DNA from 2 places in the Streptomyces sp. MK7 genome. Region 2 is predicted to be linked to the other one. Evidence: riboswitches for the same ligand, from Rfam matches in the RefSeq annotation. Region 2 holds a riboswitch; the other holds the start of a gene.

Region 1 (10,480 bases), on a different contig from region 2:
CTCGCGGCGGCCGTGTTGTGGGTGACCATGCGCGGCATCCGCCGCCACTACGACACCACCTCGGCGGAACTGGCCGTGACCGATCCACAGGAGCACCTGGTGCCGCCCTCGCGGGTGCTGGCGCTCGTCCTCGTCTCCCGGCTGCACAGGCCGACCCTGCGGGCGCTCGGCTACGCCCGCGCCTTCCACCCCGACCAGCTTCAGGCGCTGACGGTCGCCACCGACCGCGCGGCGGCGGCCGCCCTGGCCCGGCAGTGGGAGGACTACGGCATCGACGTGCCGCTGAAGGTCCTGGACTCGCCGTACCGGGAGGTGGCCCGCCCGGTCGTCGAGTACGTGCGCTCGATGCGCCGGGAGAGCCCGCGCGACCTGGTGGCCGTCTTCATCCCCGAGTACGTCGTCGGGCACTGGTGGGAGAACCTGCTGCACAACCAGTCCGCCCTCTGGCTCAAGAGCAGGCTGCTGTTCACGCCGGGCGTGATGGTCACCAGCGTGCCCTGGCAGCTGACCTCCTCCAGCCGCGCCGACCGCCACCCGGCCCGCGCCCCGGGAGCCGTACGCCGGGGAGAGCCGGACCGGCCGGATCCGCGGCGCCGCTGAAACCCCGAATCCTTTACCAGGGCCAAAGGTTCCGGGGGCTTTCCCGTCCGTACTGCTGTGTGTCCGAACCGCCCCTGGGCGGACTCCACTCACCGGGCAGGAGGCACGGTGCGCTTTTCGCGGAACAAGACGGGAACCCTCTTCGTGGGCGGTGCTCTCGGTCTGACCCTCGTCGCACTGGCCTATCCGAGCATGCTCGGCTTCCAGAAGGTCTCCGGCGACCCCTCCCGGGTCGTCTCCCAGACCCAGTGGGGGCCGCTCACGGAGGCGGACCGCGACTTCGTGGTGAAGGTGCGCGCGGCCGGGCTGTGGGAGTACCCCGTCGGGCAGATGGCCGTGCAGAAGGGAACCACCAAGGCGGTCGTCACGGCCGGTCAGCACCTGATCGACGGGCACGCGGCGCTGGATGCCAGCTGCCGGAGGATCGCGCCGATGCTCGGCATCGCCCTGCCCGACGTGGCCAGCCCCCAGCAGCAGGGCTTCGTCACCACGCTCAGCGCGGACACCGGCAAGAAGTTCGACAGCGACATGGCCAACATCCTGCGCGTGACGCACGGCTCGATCTTCAACACGATCGCGAAGATCCGGTCCACCACCAAGAACAGCCTGGTCCGCGCGCTCGCCAACCAGGCCAACGCCACCGTCCTGGACCACATCACGGTCATGGAGGACACCGGCCTGGTCGACTACGACCAGGTGCTGTTCCAGGAGACGACCCCGCCGAAGCTGCCCGCCTCGGACCTGACTCCACCGCCCCCCTCCGGCGGGCAGCCCCAGGTCGTGCTCACCCCGCCGCCGAACGCCACGTCGAGCCCGCTGGACGTCGGCGGCGCGCCGGGCGGCACGCCGTCGCCCAGCCCGACGGTGGGGTGAGCGCGTGCGGAGGCGAGGGATGTCGGGGACGTCCCTGACAGTTCCTATGCGAGCCACACGGTGGTGTCCGGTCCGAGCCGGTGCCCCGTCAGCGGCGCGCTGCTCAGCAGCACCTCCCCCGGCGGCAGCGGCACGTCCTCGTCCGACAGGTTGGTGAGGCACCGCCAGCCCTCGGACCGGGCGAAGGCGAGCACCCCGGGCGGGGTGTCCTCCGTCCAGGTGAGCGACTCGCCCGCCGACAGCTTGCGGCGCAGCCGCAGAGCCGTGCGGTACAGCTCCAGCGTCGAGCCCTCCACCCCGTCCTGCGCCTGCACGGCGTACGCGGCGAAACGGGCCGGCTGCGGCAGCCAGGCCGCGCCCGCCCCGAAGCCGTACGACGGCCCGCCGGTCGTCCACGGCAGCGGCACCCGGCAGCCGTCCCTGCCCTTGCGGACGTGGCCCGTCTGCTCCCAGATCGGGTCCCGCAGCACCTCGGCGGGCAGGTCGGCCACCTCGGGCAGGCCGAGTTCCTCGCCCTGGTAGACGTAGGCCGAACCGGGCAGCGCCAGCATCAGCAGCGTCGCCGCGCGGGCCCGGCGCAGCCCCGCCGCCTCGTCCACGGCCGGGGCGCGCCCGCCGGACAGCAGCCAGGCGTTCTCGTCGGTGCCCGGCGGGAGCATCAGCCGTGAGGCGTGCCGGATCACGTCGTGGTTGGACAGCACCCAGGTGGCCGAGGCCCCGGCGGCCCGCGCGCCGGCCAGCGAGGCGGTGACGACCCGGCGCAGCTCGGCCGCGTCCCAGCCGGTCTGGAGGTACTCGAAGTTGAAGGCCTGCCCCAGTTCGTCCGGGCGGGCGTACAGCGCGCGGCGGCTGTCCGGCGCCCAGGCCTCGGCGACCGCCGTGCGGGGCGGGAGGTAGGCGTCGAAGATCTTGCGCCAGTCGCGGTAGATCTCGTGGACGTCGTCCCGGTCCCAGTACGGGTGGCTGCCGGGCGCCACGTTGGGCAGGGCGTCCTCGCCGGTGACCCCGATGTTCCCGACGTCGCGGAGCGGTTCGTCGAGGTCCTTGACCAGGGCGTGCGCCACGTCGACGCGGAAGCCGTCCACGCCCCGGTCGGACCAGAACCGCAGGGTGGTGCGGAAGTCGGCGCGCACCTGCTCGTTCTCCCAGTTGAAGTCCGGCTGTTCGGGTGCGAACAGGTGCAGGTACCACTGCCCGTCCGGAACACGCCGCCAGGCGCTGCCGCCGAAGACGGACTGCCAGTCGGTGGGCGGGAGTTCGCCGTGCTCGCCGCGCCCGTCGCGGAAGACGTACCGGTCGCGGGCCGGGGAGCCGGGGCCGGCCCGTAGCGCCTCCTGGAACCAGGGGTGCAGGTGGGAGCTGTGGTTGGGGACGATGTCGACGATCACCTTCAGGCCCAGGCGATGGGCCTCGGTGACCATGGCATCGAAGTCGTCGAGGGTGCCCAGGCGCGGGTCGACGTCCCGGTGGTCGGCGACGTCGTAGCCGCCGTCGGCCAGCTCGGAGGGGTAGAAGGGGCTCAGCCACAGCGCGTCCACGCCGAGCGCGGCGAGGTGGGTCAGCCGCTGGGTGACGCCCCGGATGTCGCCGAGCCCGTCACCGTCGGCGTCGGCGAAGCTGCGGGGGTAGACCTGGTAGACGACGGCCTGCCGCCACCAGTCGGGGTTCTTGGGGGAGAGGTCGGGCGGCGCGTCGTGGGGGGAGGTGTTTGTGGCGGCGTGCGCGGAGTCCTGGGGGGAGGCGTCCGTCGAGTCGTGCGTGGTGGTGCGGTCGGTCACGCGGTCTCCTCTTCGGTGCGTTGTTGAAGCAACAAAGAGAACTCTGTCCAGATCGCCGGAAATATGAACACCGCCACGGGAGGGCAGAGGGGACGTGTGTCAGCCGGTGTCGGCCGCACAGTGCTCCAGCAGGCGCCGTACGTCCCGGTCCACCACCCGGTAGCGCACCACGCGCCCCTCCTTCTCGCCCTCCACGACCCCGGCCGCCCGCAGCAGCCGCAGCGCCTGGGAGACGGCCGGGTCGTTCATGCCGGTGGCGATCGCGAGGTCGGAGACGGCCAGCGGGCCGGTGCGGTGCAGGGCGAGCAGCAGCGCGAGCCGCTTGGGGTCGGCGAGCAGCGAGAAGCGGTCCGCCCAGGCGCGGACGTGCGCGGCGTCGCCGATCGCCGCGATGGCGTCGCACACCCGGTGACCGTCGATGGTGCGGCGGTCCGCGCGGTCGGCAGGGACGAGATGCATACCGCCATCCTCGCAGGCGGCACTCTGTGATCTTAAATACCTGCGCACGTATGCAGCTATGCAGCCGACCGCTTCCGCCTCTACGGTGGGCGGGCCGTGGTGTTCGGGAAGTCGATGCAAGGTCGACGCGGCCCTCGCCACTGTGATCGGGGAGTTCCAGGCCCACGTCCCGCACGGGACAGCCACTGGCCGTCGTACGGCGGCCGGGAAGGCGGGCCGGGCACGCACCACCCGTAAGCCAGGAGACCGGCCACGGCAGCTCACGAAGTGATCCACGAGGTGCTGGAGCGTGATGACCGGATGACCCTGCCCAACCCTGCCCCGACGACGGCCAAGGCCACCTTCACCTGGCGCCGGGAGGACACCCTCAAGACCGCCGGCCTGATGGCCGCCATCGCCGCACTGCACGTCGTCGCCTTCGGAATCCTGTTCCTGCTCGTCGTGCCGGGACACTACGAGGTCGGTTCCAAGGCGTTCGGCATCGGACTCGGCGTCACCGCCTACACCCTGGGCGTACGGCACGCCTTCGACGCCGACCACATCGCCGCCATCGACAACACCACCCGCAAGCTGATGGCCGACGGCAAGCGGCCCGTGTCGGTGGGCTTCTGGTTCGCGCTGGGCCACTCCAGCGTCGTGATCGTCCTCGCCGTGATGATCGCGGGCGGGACACAACTCGCCGACCGGGTCACCGACGAGGGTTCCACCACCCATCAGGTGCTCGGCTTCATGGGCACGACCATCGCCGGCGCCTTCCTCTACCTCATCGCCGCCCTGAACCTGGTCGCCCTGGCCGGCATCCTCAAGGTCTTCCGGTCGATGCGGGCGGGGACCTACGACGAGACCGAGCTCGAACGGCACCTGGACTCCCGGGGGTTCATGAACCGCTTCCTCGGCCGCCTCACGCGATCCATCTCCCGTCCGGGTCAGATGTACCCGCTCGGCTTCCTCTTCGGCCTCGGCTTCGAGACCGCCACGGAGGTCACGCTGATGGTGATGGCCGGCTCGGGTGCGGCCGCCGGACTGCCCTGGTACGCGATCCTGTGCCTGCCCCTGCTCTTCACGGCGGGCATGTGCCTGTTCGACACCCTGGACGGCACGTTCATGAACTTCGCCTACCAGTGGGCCTTTTCGAACCCCGTCCGCAAGGTGTTCTACAACCTCACCATCACCGGCCTGTCCATCGCCGTCGCCTTCTTCATCGGCACGATCGAACTCGTCGGCGTCCTGCACGACAAGCTCGACCTGCGTGACGACGTCACCGGCTGGATCGCCGGCCTCGACCTGGACAACCTGGGCTACGTCATCGTCGGCCTGTTCGTCGCGGTGTGGGCGGCGGCGCTGGCCTACTGGAAGGCGGCCAAGGTGGAGCAGCGCTGGGCGGTGGGGGCGGCGGACACCGACTAGGGCCCGCACGGCCCGCTTCCTTCGACAGTGGCCAGGTACAGCTTCACGTACCGGTCGGGGTCGATGTCCAACGCCACGTCCACCAGGGGCTGTTCGCGGGCCTCGCCGTGGAGTTCCGCCTCGCCCGGGCGCGGCCGGCGGTCGACGACCGTCTGGCCGCGCGCGGGGCCCGGCGCGAGGTTCACCTCCACCGGCAGCCGGTGCGTGGTCAGCCCCTCCGGGTCGGCGACCGAGCAGACGGCGCCCGCGTCGCCGAGCCCGCCGGAGGGGTCCTCCTCGGAGGTCACCGGGTCGCGGTGGGCGAGCAGCCGCCCCGCGAGGTTCGCGCCCGGCTCGGCGCTCCCGCGCAGCCTGCGCACGTCGTCGGCCGGGACGATCACCCGCCGGAACACGTCCAGCCCGTACATCGTGATCGGCACCCCGGCGGTGAGCAGGATCGCCGCCGCCTCCGGATCGTGCCAGACGTTGAACTCGGCGACCGCCGTGGCGTTCCCGGTGGCCACCGCGCCGCCCATGAACACGATCCGCTCGATGTTGCGCGTCACCTCCGGGTGGGTGCGCAGCAGCAGCGCGATGTTCGTCAGCGGGGCCGTCGGGATCAGGGTGACCGGGCGGGGCGAGGCGAGGATCTCGCGGCGCAGCAGCGTCACCGCGTCCACGCCGGCCGGGCGGCGGCGCGGCGCGGGCAGCCCGAGGTCGCCCATGCCGTCCCGGCCGTGCACGTGGTGCGCGGTGCGCACGGGCTCGATCAGCGGGCGTTCGGCGCCCCGCGCCACGGGGATCTCGGGGGCGCCCGCCTGTTCCAGGACGGTCAGCGTGTTGCGCACCACCTGATCCACGTCCGTGTTCCCGGCCACGCAGCTGACCGCGCGCAGCTCCAGGCCCGGGTGGCGCACGGCGAACAGCAGGGCCAGCGCGTCGTCGACACCGGTGTCGCAGTCGATGATCACGGGCGTGGCGGGGGTGACGGGGGTGGACTGACCGGTCACGGCGGGCTCCCTGGTGAACGTTCCGTCGGCGGACGTTCCGACACTGCGACCTTATGCGCCGGACGCCTCACCCTCACCCCACAGTCCGGTGCCCCGCGCAGCCGCCTGCTCCGCGATCCGGTCCAGCAGCTCCCCGACGCGAACGGGCCCCGGCCGGCGCCCGTCCCGCAGCCGCGGCGCGGCCAGTCCGGCCGCGGCCTCCCGTTCCCCGATCACCGCCTGGTACGGCACGAGCCGCGCCGCCCGGATCCTGGCCCCCAGGCTGCCGTGCTCCGGGCCGGCGAGTTCGGCCCGCAGCCCGCGCGCCAGGGCCTGTCGTACGACGTCCTCGGCGCGCGCCGCCTGCGCCTCGGCCACCGGCAGCACCACCAGCTGCACGGGCGCCAGCCACACCGGGAAGACTCCGCCGTGCCGTTCGATCAGGTGTGCGACCGCGCGTTCCACGCTGCCGATGACGCTGCGGTGCACCATCACCGGGCGGTGCTTGGCGCCGTCGGCGCCGATGTAGTGCAGGTCGAACCGTTCCGGCTGATGAAAGTCGATCTGCACGGTGGACAGGGTGGCCTCGCGCCCGGCGCCGTCCACGATCTGCACGTCGATCTTGGGTCCGTAGAAGGCCGCCTCGCCCTCGGCCTCATCGTAGTCGGCACCGGCCCCGTCGAGCGCCTCTCTCAGCAGCGCGGTGGCCCGGCGCCACAGCTCCGGGTCGGCGACGTACTTGCCGCCCTCGCCGGGCAGGGACAGCCGGTGGCGGGCGGCCTCGATGCCGAGGTCGGCGTAGGCGCGGGCGATCAGGTCCAGGGCGGCGCGGGCCTCGTCGACGGCCTGGTCGAGGGTGCAGAAGACATGGGCGTCGTTGAGCTGGATGGCCCGCACCCGGGTCAGCCCGCCGAGCACGCCGGACAGCTCCGAGCGGTACATGCCGCCCAGCTCGGCGATCCGCAGCGGCAGTTCCCGGTAGCTGTGGCACCGCGAACGGTAGATGAGGGCGTGGTGCGGGCAGAGGCTCGGGCGCAGGACGACCTGCTCGGCGCCCAGCTCCATCGGCGGGAACATGTCGTCGCTGTAGTGCGCCCAGTGCCCGGAGATCTCGTACAGCTCGCGCTTGCCGAGGACGGGCGAGTACACATGCCGGTAGCCGGCCGCGCGCTCCGCCTCGCGGATGTACTCCTCCAGGGTGTGGCGCACCACGGCGCCGTCGGGCAGCCAGTACGGCAGGCCGGCCCCGATCAGCGGGTCGGTGTCGAACAGGGCGAGCTCTCGGCCGAGGCGGCGGTGGTCGTGCATGACGGGCTCCTCAACAGGTGCGGGTGGGGCGGGAGGGGCGAGGAGCCCTGGAGGCGGAGAGCGGGAGAACGCCGAAGCCCCGGGGCACTCGCCCCGGGGCTTGTTCGATCAGCTCAGCTGTCAGCGCGCCGGGACACTCTCCGGCGTCGTCGTCAGGAAGGACGGCATCAGGGTCGGCACGGCACGCTGCATGGACGGGACGCTAGCAGGGTGCCGCTCGCCCATGCGAGGGACTTTCTCCTCGCGTTCGTCCTCGCCTTCGTCCTCGCCATGCGGTGCGGCCCGGGACGTTCGACGGCGTCCGTCTCACCCGTACGGTCCGCACCCGCACGGCCCGGCACGCTGGTGGGCCGGGCGGACAGATGGTGCCGTGGAGACGAACGTCCGCTCCGTGTCGCCGCCTGCCCCTCTGGAGGCATCCGCTCATGCACCGTCTCCCGGCCGCCCGTCTCCTGCCCGCCTGTGTCCTGTGCACGGCCGCCCTGCTGACCGCGACCGCCTGCACGCCCGGGTCCGGCGACGCCTCCGCGTCCGCCGCCGCGGCCAGCCGCCCGGCCGGGTCCGCCTCACCGGGCGCCTCCACCACGCTCACCGCCGCGCAGGCGCAGGCCGCGCTGCTCACCGAGGCCGACCTGGGCGCGCCCTGGGTGCCGACGCAGGGCGCCGCGACCTGGCGGGACGGGGTGCTCAAGGCCCGGACCACCGTCGCGGGCTGCCAGCGCCTCCTCGACGCCCTCTACAACGACGAACCGCTCGGCGCCCCGACCGGCACGTACGCGGTGACCGGATTCGACGACGGCGACGACTCCGCCCAGCTGCGCTACCAGGTCCTCTCGCAGCGTCCGACGGACGTGGACCGCGCCCTGGCCTGGCTGCGGACACTGCCCAGGACATGCTCCCGCTTCACGGCGACGACCACCCGGTCCGGGGAGCAGGACGTGCGGGTCACCGCCCTCGACCTGCCGGACGTCGGCGACGCCCGCCAGGGCCTGCGGATCACCTTCACCTCACAGCCGAACACCGGAGAGGACTCCTACAACTCCTACGACTCCGACGAGTGGGACGAGGGAGACGGACGGAACACGGAGCCCACCACCACCCTCACCCTGGAGCTCGCCGCCGTACGCGTCGGCAGTGAGGCGATCGCCCTCACCGAGGGCGCCCCCGGCACCCTCCCTCCCAACGTCACCGCCCACGCCGTCCAGTCCGGCACCAGGCGCCTGACCGACGTCCGCCGCTCGGCCCGCGCCCAGGCCTGACCCGGCGCGCAGCAGCCGGGTCACCTCCTCCAGCCGCGGGTCGTCCTCCCGCAGGCCCAAGTGGTCGAGGACCAGGTCGCGTTTGTGCTCCACGCGCGCCATACGCCGGTCCGCCCGGGAGAGCCGGCCGCCGACGCCCGCGAGCACGAGCACGACCACGGCCACGGCCACGGCCACTGACGTCAATATGTCCATGACAGCAATCCCAGGAGCTGTCGCGGCTGTCACAGGGGTGGCTGGGCCGGGGCCGGGCCGAGTGTGGTCGTACCGGGGGCGGTGCGGTGGCCCAGGCCGGTGCGGTAGGCGTCCAGGGCCGCCTCCACCCGGCCGGTGCGGCGCAGCAGATCGCCGAGGAGCCGGCACAGGTCGGCCAGGTCGCCCGCGGCACCGGCCCGTTCCAGCAGGCTCAGCGCGCGGACGTAGTGCTCCTCGGCCGCCTCCGTGTCGCGGGAGTCCTCGGCGATGATGCCGAGCAGGCGGTGCGCGGCGGCGGCGTGCACGGCGCCCCGCTCGGAGTGCAGGTCACCGAGGACCTGCCGGAGCAGCTCGGCGGCCTCCTCGGACTTGCCGCGCCGGTGCAGCACATCGGCCAGTTCGACCACGACCTGGCTGGTGTAGAGGGCGGCGCGCCGGGCGGTCAGCATGTCCTGCGCGGCGCGCAACTCCTCCTCGGCCCGCTCCAGTTCGCCGTTCTGGGCACAGACGTAGCCGCGCATCCAGTGACAGTTGGCGAGTTCGGTGCGCAGCTGGAGGTGCCGGTAGAGCTCGGCGGCCTTGGCGAGCGAGGCGTCCGCCTCGGCGATCCGCCCCTCGGCGAGCAGCGTGCGCGCCACCGACCGGTGCATCCGGGCCACCAGCGCGGGGTCGCCCGCCTGCGGGGCGAGGGCGAGGGCGAACTCGGCCGCCTGCGCGGCCCGCGCGTGCGCGCCCATGTCCATGTACGGGCCGATGACGCTGGCGTAGAGCAGCAGCAGGGCGTCCGGGTCGTGCAGCCCCCCGCGGTTGAGCTCGTCGAGGGTGGACTCCAGCAGGTAGACGGCGTACCGCAGCTCGCCCGCCAGGTAGTGGGAGACGGCGCGGCCGCGCAGCGCCGGGACGCGGGCGGGCAGCGGGGCCTGCGCCAGGGCCCGCTCGGACCGCTCGAAGTACTCCCGTCCGCCGGCCAGCTCGCCGGTCTCCAGGGCGCACTCGCCGAGCCCCAGCAGGGCCTCGGCCTGCACCTCGGTCAGCTCGTGCTCCTCGGCCTCGGCGAGCAGCCGGGCGTACTGCTCGGCCGCCTGCGCGGTGTCCCCGCCGGTCAGTGTGCGCTGCGCCTCGGTCAGCCGCAGCCGCAGATCGGTGGCCAGATGGGCGGGGCGTCCGGTGGCCAGCTCGTCGAAGGCGACACCGAGCCGCTCGGCCAGATGCCGGAGCGCCTCGTCGGAGGGGCGTACGCGGCCGGCCTCCAGCGTGGAGACATACGCCGGCGTGTACGCGGGCTCGGCCAACTGTCGCTGCGTGAGCCCGCGTTCGCGCCGCAGCCGCTGCACCCTGCGCCCGATGGTCTCCGGGTCGTCCCGCTTCACCATGCGGTTAATCATGCCAGTAAGCGCACTTACGGGAAGGCCGTTCACTGACCTGCCGTCAGCACCGGACGTTTTGCCCACTCCCGCCCAACTCGCCTTGGCACCCTTCCGGTTGGGGCCCTTCACCCCCTAGTTTGGAGAACGCGTTAAACGCAATTAATCCGCCACTGTCGTTCACCGTCGCTGCGAGGTCGGTTGCCGTGCCCGGACACACTGTCGCGCGCCGAGGTCGTATCTCCACACGCCACATCAGAGGATTCGGC
Region 2 (10,480 bases):
GCCCTTGCCGACGCCGGTGTGCACGACCACGAGCGGCCGATTGCGCCGCTGACGTGTCGTCAGCCCGTCGTCCGGCACGACACTCGGCTGCCCCTGTGGCATTACGCGGCCCTCCTGTTGCCCTGAACGTCCCTGACCAGCCCGGCGATCGCGTCGGCCCGCAGCTCGTCGAGCGTGACGGCCGTACCGCCCAGCTCACCGGCGAGCTGTCCGGCGAGCCCCAGCCGCACCGGCCCCGACTCGCAGTCCACGACCACGGACGCGACACTCTCGGACGCCAACAGGCGCGCGGCCCGCCCCGCCAGCGCCACCGGCTCCGGACCACCCGTGGCCCGCCCGTCGGTCACCACCACGAGCAGCGCCCGCCGCACCGGGTCCCGCAACCGCTCCACCCGCAGCACGTCGTGCGCCTTCAGCAGTCCGGCCGCCAGCGGCGTACGGCCACCGGTCGGCAGCGACTCCAGGCGCACGGCGGCGGCGTCCACGGAGGAGGTCGGCGGCAGCGCGACCTCGGCACCGGACCCCCGGAAGCTCACCAGTCCCACCTTGTCCCGCCGCTGATAGGCGTCCAGCAGCAGCGACAGCACGGCACCCTTCACGGCGCCCATCCGCTGCCGCGCCGCCATCGACCCGGATGCGTCGACCACGAACAGCACGAGATTGGATTCGTGGCCTTCCCGTACCGCCTGCCTGAGATCGTCCCGGCGCAGGAGAAGCCCAGGTCCCGTGCGGCCCCGCGCCCGCTGATGCGGGGCGGCGGCCCGCACGGTCGCGGCCAGGTGCAGCTTGTTCAGCGTCCCCCGCGGTCGCCGGGCCCCGGTGGTCCGCCCCTGCTCGGTGCGCGCCCGGGAACGGCGCCCCGCGGCACCCTCGCCGATGCCGGGCACGCTCAGCACCTTGGTGCGGAAGGGCTCGGCGGCCCGCGCGGGAGCCTGCTCGCCCGCACCGGCGCCGGACGTCTGCGGCTCGCCGCCCTCGCCGGCCTCGGTCCGGGCGCCCGACCCGTACGGCGGGCCGTCGGCCTGCGGCGGCTGCCCGCCGCCCCCGCCGTCCCCGCCGTCCCCGCCGTCCCCGCCGTCCCCGCCGTCCCCGCCGTCCCCGCCGGGGCCGTCCGGTCCCGGATCCGGATCCGGATCGTCGTCCTCGGACCCGCCGAACTCCCGCAGGGTCTCGTCGAGTTTGTCCTCGTCCAGCCCCGGCGCGTCGAAGGGGTTGCGCCGCCGCCGGTGCGGGAGGGCCAGCAGCGCGGCCTGCCGCACGTCCTCGGCGAGCACGTCGGTCCGCCCCGCCCAGGCCGCCAGCGCCGTCGCCGTACGCGCCATCACGATGTCGGCGCGCATGCCGTCGACCTCGAACGCCGCGCACGTGGCGGCGATCTGCCGCAGCGCCCCGTCCCCGAGCCGCACGGACGGCAACAGCGTGCGGGCCGCCACGATCCGGGCCCGCACGGCCGCCTCCTCCTGCGCCCAGCGGGCGGTGAAGACGGCCGGATCGTCGTCGTAGGCGAGCCGCCTGCGCACGACCTCCACCCGCTGCTCCGGCTCCCGCGAGGCCGCGACCTCCACGGTCAGCCCGAACCGGTCCAGCAACTGCGGCCTGAGCTCGCCCTCCTCGGGATTCATGGTCCCCACCAGCAGGAACCGGGCGGCGTGCCGCACGGAGACGCCCTCGCGCTCGACGTACGAGGCGCCCATCGCGGCCGCGTCCAGCAGCAGGTCGACCAGGTGGTCGTGGAGCAGGTTGACCTCGTCGACGTAGAGGATGCCGCGGTGGGCGTCGGCGAGGAGTCCCGGTTCGAACGCCTTGACGCCCTCGGAGAGCGCCCGCTCGATGTCGAGGGCGCCGACCAGCCGGTCCTCGGAGGCGCCGACGGGGAGTTCCACCATGCGGGCGGGGCGCGGCACACCCGGCCCCGGCTCGTGCGGGCCGTCGGGGCAGCCCGGGTCGGGGGCGGCCGGGGCGCAGGAGAACCGGCACCCGGGGACGACGTCCACCTCGGGCAGCAGCGCCGACAGGGCGCGTACGGCCGTGCTCTTGGCGGTGCCCTTTTCACCGCGCACAAGAACTCCGCCGACTGACGGGCTCACCGCATTGAGGAGCAGCGCAAGTCGGAGGTCGTCCTGCCCGACGACGGCAGTAAACGGGTAGGGCGTGCTCACGCGGCGATCACTCCTTCGTGTGATGCGTCGGAGATTTGATCCAGCTCCGGCCGCAGCCGTGTCATGGTCAAGACCTGCTCCCCGCCGAAGCGGGGGTGATCCGGCGCCGTTGTATCCGTGACAGCGGATTGCAGCCTGCTCCCCGCTGACGCGGGGGTTGCCAGGGAGATCACGCGTCTCCCTCCAGATCTCCCTCAAGCTCGAGGTAGGTCGCCCGGAGCCGGTCCAGGGTTTCCTGGTCCGGCTCCGCCCAGAGCCCGCGATCCGCCGCCTCCAACAGGCGCTCGGTAATGCCCCTCAGGGCCCACGGATTCGAGCGCTTCATGAAGTCCCGGTTCTCCGGGTCGAAGACGTACTCGGCGCTCAGCTTCTCGTACATCCAGTCGTCGACGACCCCGGCCGTGGCGTCGTACCCGAACAGGTAGTCCACGGTCGCCGCCATCTCGAAGGCTCCCTTGTAGCCGTGTCTTCTCATCGCGCTCATCCAGCGCGGATTGACCACCCGGGCCCGGAAGACACGGTGGGTCTCCTCGCCCAGGGTCCGGGTCTTCACCTGGTCCGGTACGGCGCTGTCGCCCACGTACGCCTCGGGCGAGGAACCCGTCAGATGCCGCACCATGGCGACCATGCCGCCGTGGTACTGGAAGTAGTCGTCGGCGTCGACGAGATCGTGCTCGCGCGTGTCCACGTTCTTCGCGGCCACCGCGATCCGGCGGAACGCCGTCTCCATGTCCCCGCGTGCCGCCCGTCCGTCGAGGCCGCGCCCGTAGGCGTAGCCGCCCCACACCGCGTACACCTCGGCGAGGTCCGCGTCGCTGCGCCAGTTCCGGGCGTCGATCAGCGGCAGCAGACCGGCGCCGTAGGCCCCCGGCTTGGAGCCGAAGATCCGGGCCGTCGCGCGCCGCCGGTCACCGTGCTGGGCCGCGTCCTCCTCGACATGCGCTCGCACGAAGTTGGACTCGGCGGGCTCGTCCAGCTCGGCCACGGCCCGTACGGCGTCGTCGATCAGGCCGACGACGTGCGGGAACGCGTCCCGGAAGAATCCGGAGATGCGGACCGTGACGTCGACGCGCGGCCGGCCCAGCTCCGCCAGGGGCACGATCTCGAAGCCCGTCACCCGGCGCGAGGCGTCGTCCCAGACCGGGCGGCAGCCCAGCAGCGCCAGGATCTCGGCGATGTCGTCACCCTGCGTGCGCATCGCGGACGTGCCCCAGACCGTCAGGCCGACGGACCTCGGGTACTCGCCCGTGTCCTGCAGATACCTCTGCACCAGGGAGTCGGCGAGCGACTGGCCGACCTCCCAGCTCAGCCGCGAGGGAATGGCCTTGGGGTCGACCGAGTAGAAGTTCCGGCCGGTGGGCAGGACGTTGACCAGGCCGCGGGTCGGGGATCCGGACGGGCCGGCCGGGACGTAACCGCCGTCCAGCGCCCGCAGAATGTGCCCGATCTCGTCGGTGGTGCGGGCGAGCCGCGGCACGACCTCGGCGCAGGCGAACTCCAGCACCGCGACCGCGTCCGGGAGTCCGGTGCCGAGCGCGTCATTCAGAACCGCGCGCACGGCCGTGCGGTCCCAGGCCCGCTCCTCCATGCCTTCCGCGATCCGCCGGCACAGCTGCTCCAGCAGGTCGATCGCGTCCGCCGCCGTACGGGACGGGCCGTCCACCAGGTCGGTCAGCTCGACCGGCACCTTGACCGGGGCGCCCGGCTCGGCCAGCAACTCCTTCTCGCCGAAACCGAAGTGGGCGGCCAGCGAGGCCCGCAGACCGGGCAGCGCGTTCGCCTGCCCGCCCCACACCTGCGAGGCACGCAGTACGGCGAGGACGAGGTTCACGCGCGGCTCGCCGACCGGGCCGCCGCCGAGGATGTGGAGCCCGTCCCTGATCTGCACGTCCTTGATCTCGCACAGATAGCCGTCGATGTGCATGACGAACTCGTCGAACTCGTCGTCGTCCGGCTGCTCGGCCACGTGCAGGTCGTGGTGGAGCTCGGCGGCCTTCACCAGCGTCCAGATCTGGGCGCGCACCGCCGGCGCCTTCGCCGGGTCGAGGTCGCTCACCAGCGCGTACTCGTCCAGCAGCTGCTCCAGCTTGGCCAGATCGCCGTAGGTGTCGGCGCGCGCCATCGGCGGTACGAGGTGGTCGACGACCGTGGCATGACCGCGCCGCTTGGCCTGCGTGCCCTCGCCGGGGTCGTTGACGATGAAGGGGTAGACCAGGGGGAGGTCACCCAGCACGGCGTCCGGCGCGCAGCCGCGGCTGAGCCCGAGTCCCTTGCCGGGCAGCCACTCCATCGTGCCGTGCTTGCCCATGTGCACGATCGCGTCGGCGCCGAAACTGTTCTCGAGCCAGCGGTAGGCCGCCATGTAGTGGTGCGAGGGCGGCATGTCCGGGTCGTGGTAGATCGCGATCGGGTTCTCGCCGAAGCCGCGCGGCGGCTGGATCATCACGACGACGTTCCCGAACCGCAGGGACGCCAGGACGATGTCCTCGCCGTCGACGTAGAGCGAACCCGGCGGCTCGCCCCACGCCTGAAGCATCCCGTCCCTGAGCTCCGGGTCGAGCTTGTCGAACCACGCCCGGTAGTCGGCGAGCGGCACGCGCGCGGGAGCCGCGGCCAGCTGGTCGTCCGTCAGCCACTCCACGTCGTGGCCGCCGGCCTCGATGAGCCGGTGGATCAACTCGTCCCCGCCGGCGGGGTATTCGGTGAGCGAGTACCCGGCGTCCCTGAGCGCGTCGAGCACGCGTACCGCCGAAGCCGGCGTGTCCAGGCCCACCGCGTTGCCGACGCGCGAGTGCTTCGTCGGGTACGCGGTGAAGACGAGTGCGAGCTTCTTGTCCGCGTTCGGCTTGTGCTTCAACCGCGCGTGCCGTACGGCGATCCCGGCCACCCGGGCGGCCCGCTCGGGGTCGGCGACGTACACCGGCACGTCGTCCGGGCCCTGCTCCTTGAAGGAGAACGGCACGGTGATCAGCCGGCCGTCGAACTCCGGGATCGCGACCTGCATCGCCGCGTCCATGGGGGACAGGGCGGCGTCGGACTCGTCCCAGGCGTTCTTCGACGACGTCAGGCACAGTCCTTGCAGAACGGGGATGTCCAGGCCGGCCAGCGCGCCGACGTCCCAGGACTCATCGTCACCGCCCGCCGACGCCTGCGAGGCATGGGTGCCGCCGGCGGCGAGCACGGTGGCGACCAGGGCGTCGGCCTGCCCCAGCAGCTCGTACAGCCCGGCGTCGGCACCGCGCAGCGAACCGCAGTAGACCGGCAGCGCGTTGGCGCCCCGGGCCTCGATCGCCTCGCACAGGGTGTCCACGAAGGCGGTGTTCCCGCTGAGTTCGTGGGCGCGGTAGAAGAGCACGCCGACGGTCGGGCGGCCGTCCCGGAGCTCGTGGGAGCCGTGGACGCCGTACTCCGGCATCTTCCGCGGCTCGTCGAAGCCCTCGCCGGTCAGCAGCACGGTGTCGGACAGGAACCGGGACAGCTCGAGCAGGTTCGCGGGGCCGCCCTCGACCAGGTACCTGAGGGCCTCGGCCACCACGCCGGCCGGCACGGACGACTCGGCCATCAGTTCGGCGTCCGGCACGGCCTCCCCGCCCAGCAGCACGGTCGGCACCCCGGACGCCTTCAGTGCGGCCAGCCCCTCCTCCCAGGCGCGCTTGCCGCCGAGCAGCCGTACGACGGCGAGATCCGCGCCGTCGAGCAGGCCGGGCAGCTCCTGCGCCACGTCCACCCGGGTGGGGTTGCCGATCCGGTAGACGGCGCCGGAGGCCCGGGCCGCCAGCAGATCCGTGTCGGCGGTCGACAACAACAACACTGTGCTCATGCGGGCGCTCCCGGTGGGATGAAAGGCAGTCCTTGCGGCGCGCCCGACTCGATGAGCCGCCACAGCGCGTCCGTGTCCGCGTGCTGTTCGATCAGATCGCCGAGCCGGTCCAGCTGCTCCTCGCGCAGCGCGGCGAACGAGGTGTCCGGTGCCGGTGTGAAACGGCGTCCCGCCGCGGCCGCGACCTCGCGCAGGAAGGCCCGCCGGAAGGCGTCCGACTCCAGCGAGCCGTGCCAGTGCGTGCCCCAGGTCCGGCCGACCCGGCAGCCGTCCAGGCGGTGTCCCCGGTCATCGAGGATGAACGCCTCTCCGCCCGTGACGTCGGCGATCCCGTGGTGGATCTCGTACCCCCCGACCGGCTCGCCGAGGGCCTCGCCCACCGGCCGGGTGAGGGTCTTCTCGCGGGCGAACCGCACCCGCACGGGGAGGACGCCGAGGCCGGGGACGGCCCCGGCGCGCGACTCCACCTCGTCCTCGATGTGCTCGCCGAGGATCTGGAAGCCGCCGCAGATCCCGAGGACCGGACGTCCCTCGGCGGCCCGTCTCACGAGCGCGTCCGCCAGCCCGCGCTCGCGCAGCCACTGAAGCGCCCGTACGGTCCCGCGCGTGCCCGGAACCACCACCAGGTCGGCGTCGGCCAGCTCCTCCGGGCGGTCCACGAACCGGACGACGACGCCGGGTTCGGCGGCGAGCGCGTCCACGTCGGTGAAGTTGGACATCAGCGGGATCGCGCACACGGCGACGCGCAGCACGTCCTCGCCGACGGGCGGGGCCACCGTGGACTCGCGGACGGTGCCCCGCAGGGACACGCGCAGCCCGTCCTCCTCGTCGATGCCGAGCCCGTGCCGGAAGGGCAGGACGCCGTACGTGCGCCGCCCGGTGAGGTCCTGGAGCATGTCCAGTCCGGGCTCCAGGAGGCTGACGTCCCCCCGGAACTTGTTGACGAGGAACCCGGCGACGAGCGCCTGGTCCTCGGGTGAGAGCAGCGCGACCGTCCCGAAGAACGAGGCGAAGACACCCCCGCGGTCGATGTCCCCGACGACCAGCACGGGAAGCCGCGCGTTCCGCGCGATCCCCATGTTCACGATGTCCGTCCGGCGCAGATTGATCTCCGCCGGAGACCCCGCCCCCTCACAGATCACGGCGTCATACGTGCCCCGAAGCTCGGTGAGGCAGTCCAGCACGGTGCCCAGCAGCCGCTGCTGGCGTCCGCCGTGGTAGCCGCGCGCGCTCAACTCGCCCACCGGCTTGCCCAGCAGCACCACCTGGCTGCTCTGCTCCCCGCCCGGCTTGAGCAGCACCGGGTTCATCAGCGCGGTCGGCTCGATCCGGCAGGCCTGGGCCTGCATGGCCTGCGCCCGCCCGATCTCCGCGCCCTCGGGTGTGACGAAGGAGTTGAGGGACATGTTCTGCGCCTTGAAGGGCGCGACCTTGACGCCCTGCCGCACCAGCCACCGGCAGATCCCGGCCGTGACGACGCTCTTCCCGGCGTCGGAGGTGGTGCCGGCGACGAGCAGACCACCGCTCATGACCTACGTCCCTTCGTCGGACCGTTAATGCGGTTGCTGCGGTTGCGCAGGAGCCTGACGGCGGCGCAGGTGCCGAGCGCGAGCCAGCTCACGCGCCGTGAGAGCCGTACGGCCCGTTCGATGTCCCCGGCCCGCACGGCGCGCCCGGCGCCGTTGAGCACCGGCCGGTGCTCAACGCGCCCCCCGTACGACAACGTGCCGCCCATCCGTACCCCGAGCGCCCCCGCGAACGAGGCCTCGACCGGACCGGCGTTGGGGCTCGGGTGCCGGTCGGCGTCGGCGCGCCAGGCGCGCAGGGCGCCCCGCGGGTCCGGGCCGGCCGCGGCCGCGAGGACGGCGGTGAGCCGCGCCCCCGGCCACCCGGCCAGGTCGTCCAGGCGCGCCGAGGCCCAGCCGAAGCGCCGGTACCGGGGCGACGTGTGCCCGACCATGGCGTCCAGGGTGTTGACGGCCCGGAACCCGGCGAGCCCCGGCACGCCGGCGACGGCGCCCCACACCAGCGCGCCCACCACGGCGTCGGAGGTGTTCTCGGCGACCGACTCCACCACGGCCCGGGCGATCCCGTCGGCGTCGAGTGCCTGAGGGTCGCGTCCGCACAGGTGCGGCAGCCGCGTTCGGGCGGCGGCCACGTCGCCCGCTTCCAGCGCCCGTCCGATGGTGCGTGCCTCCCGGGCGAGGGAGGTCCCGCCGACCACGGCCCAGGTGGCGGCGCCGGTCAGGGCGACGGACGCGACCGGGGAGGTACGGACGGCGCGCGCGGCGGCGGCACCGAGCGCGGCGGCGCCGCCGGCGCACAGGGCCGTATGAAGTGCGCCCCATCCCCGGTGGTCCCGCCACAGCACGCGTTCCACGGCGCCCGCGGCCCTGCCGAACACAGCGACCGGATGTCCCCGGCGAGGATCGCCGAGGAGGAGGTCACCGAGGAGGCCGGCGGCGGCGCCGTACGCGAAGACGCGATCGGCACCCATGGGTTCAGCCGGCTTCGGGGTCGGGCAGAGCGTCGCTGATGGACCTCGGTCGGCAGCCGCGCATGGCGATATGTCCTCACTCAGGGTGTCCACGCCCTGGTTCGACGAGACCGGCGGTGAGAGTTCCTGGCTCCCGGGGTTCCTACCCCGGTGACAGTGGCGGGACCGCGCCGGATTCGCACCGGCTTCCTCTCCTGCCGCCGTACATGGCTCCGGCAGTCCACCACGCGCCGCGAACAGCCGTCAACTCACCGTTGACCTGCGAAGGGATACTGAGATGAGGCCCACACCCGACGGTGTGAAACGCCCGCCCCGCCCGTTCGCCGAGGTGGCGACGCGGGCGGGGCGGGCGGTGGGACGCTCTTGACTTCCGGGGCCCGGACAGCGGTTCTGACCGGCCGTCAGCCCTTGCCGACGATGAGGTAGATGCCGTAGGCCACCGCGGCGGCGCAGGCGGCGAAGCAGACGTAGGCGCCGGTGACGGCGAGGGCCCCGCTGCCGCTGCCCTGCGTGACGGCCCGCTCCCGCCGGGACAGCCCCGCGATGCCGAGGGTGAACAGTGCCACCAGGCCCACGGTGACCGCGAGGCTGACGCCGAAGACGGAGCCGAGGGCTGCCCAGTCGATCTTCATGGTGATGCTTCCTTGGGTGCCGGGTGTGCGGGGGTCAGACGGTGGCGGCCGGCGGGGTGGCCGGGGTGGACGCGGTCGGCGCGGGCGCCGGATCGATGACGGGCGGGTCGATGACGGGCGGGTCGATGACCGTTGCGTCGATCACGGGCGCGTCGATGACGGGCGTGGTCGGCTGGGCGGGGATCTTCGCCGTGAGCGGCTCGACGGCGGGGGACTCCTCTGCGGAGACCGGTGCCGTGGAGGCGGGGGCGGGGGCCGCCGGGGGCGGGGTCACGGCGGCGATCGCCTGGGTCACGACGCCGGCCGGCTCCTCGGTCGCGCTCTGGGTGACGTTGGTGTGGTCGACGACCTGGCGGCGGGAGATCTTCCAGATCGCCGCGCTCGAGGCCACCAGGAACACGGCGACGAGCGCGGTGCCCCAGTCGCCCAGTCCGGTGACCTCCTCGGCGCCCGCGCCGACCAGGGCCGCGGCCGGCAGCGTGAGCACCCAGGCGATGGCCATGCGGCCCGCGGTGGACCAGCGGACCACACCGCCCGTGCGGCCCAGCCCGGCGCCCATCACCGAGCCGGAGACGACGTGCGTGGTGGAGAGCGAGAAGCCGAGGTGGGAGGAGGCCAGGATGGCGGTGGCCGCGCTGGTCTGGGCGGCGAAGCCCTGCTGCGGCTGGAGGTCGGTCAGGCCCGTGCCCATGGTGCGGATGATCCGCCAGCCGCCGATGTAGGTGCCGAGCGCGATAGCCAGGCCCGCGGAGAGGATGACCCAGGTGGGAGGGTTGGAGCCGGGGGCGATGGCGCCGCCGGCGATCAGGGCGAGGGTGATGACACCCATCGTCTTCTGCGCGTCGTTGGTGCCGTGGGCGAGCGAGACCAGGCCGGCGGAGGCGATCTGCCCGGCGCGGTGGCCCTTCTCGGCCGCCTTGCCGTCCGCCTTCTTGCCGATCGTGTACGACAGCCGGGTCGCGACCATCGCGGCGAGGCCCGCGACGACCGGAGCCGCGACGGCGGGCAGCAGCACCTTGGTGACGAGCACACCGCCGTGGACCGCGCCGAAACCGGCGGAGGCGATCGCCGCGCCGATCAGACCGCCCATCAGGGCGTGCGAGGAACTGGACGGAAGTCCGACCAGCCAGGTCAGCAGGTTCCAGAGGATCGCGCCGACCAGGGCGGCGAAAATGACCTCGGGACGGATGCCGGCCTCGTCGACGAGACCTTTGGAGATCGTGTTGGCGACCTCCACGGAGAGGAAGGCGCCCACCAGGTTGAGCGCGGCGGACATGGCCACCGCGACCTTGGGCTTGAGTGCGCCGGTCGAGATGGTGGTGGCCATCGCGTTGGCGGTGTCGTGGAAACCGTTCGTGAAATCGAACGCGAG

What was found. A riboswitch is a leader RNA that binds a small molecule or an ion and turns the genes downstream of it on or off. The one in region 2 is predicted to bind cobalamin.
Region 1: it holds a riboswitch for cobalamin, as region 2 does, so the genes downstream of both, R2S09_RS01195 (HoxN/HupN/NixA family nickel/cobalt transporter) here and R2S09_RS19240 (cobalamin biosynthesis protein) in region 2, are expected to answer to the same signal.

What each region holds. Positions count from the first base shown of each region.
Region 1 covers NZ_JAVACL010000001.1:267,997-278,476, forward strand. Annotated here, with positions in the region: gene R2S09_RS01175 (APC family permease) at 1-600, shown strand, start outside; gene R2S09_RS01180 (DUF4142 domain-containing protein) at 745-1,473, shown strand; gene R2S09_RS01185 (glycoside hydrolase family 13 protein) at 1,518-3,251, opposite strand; gene R2S09_RS01190 (metalloregulator ArsR/SmtB family transcription factor) at 3,351-3,710, opposite strand; cobalamin riboswitch at 3,791-3,980, shown strand; gene R2S09_RS01195 (HoxN/HupN/NixA family nickel/cobalt transporter) at 4,011-5,117, shown strand; gene R2S09_RS01200 (nucleoside hydrolase) at 5,114-6,106, opposite strand; gene thrS (threonine--tRNA ligase) at 6,158-7,393, opposite strand; gene R2S09_RS01210 (hypothetical protein) at 7,819-8,652, shown strand; gene R2S09_RS01215 (helix-turn-helix transcriptional regulator) at 8,877-10,220, opposite strand; gene R2S09_RS01220 (hypothetical protein) at 10,418-10,480, shown strand, end outside.
Region 2 covers NZ_JAVACL010000016.1:54,858-65,337, reverse strand. Annotated here, with positions in the region: gene cobO (cob(I)yrinic acid a,c-diamide adenosyltransferase) at 1-102, opposite strand, end outside; gene R2S09_RS19255 (putative cobaltochelatase) at 102-2,159, opposite strand; gene cobN (cobaltochelatase subunit CobN) at 2,329-5,979, opposite strand; gene R2S09_RS19245 (cobyric acid synthase) at 5,976-7,508, opposite strand; gene R2S09_RS19240 (cobalamin biosynthesis protein) at 7,505-8,476, opposite strand; cobalamin riboswitch at 8,576-8,717, opposite strand; gene R2S09_RS19235 (hypothetical protein) at 8,878-9,108, opposite strand; gene R2S09_RS19230 (anion permease) at 9,143-10,480, opposite strand, start outside.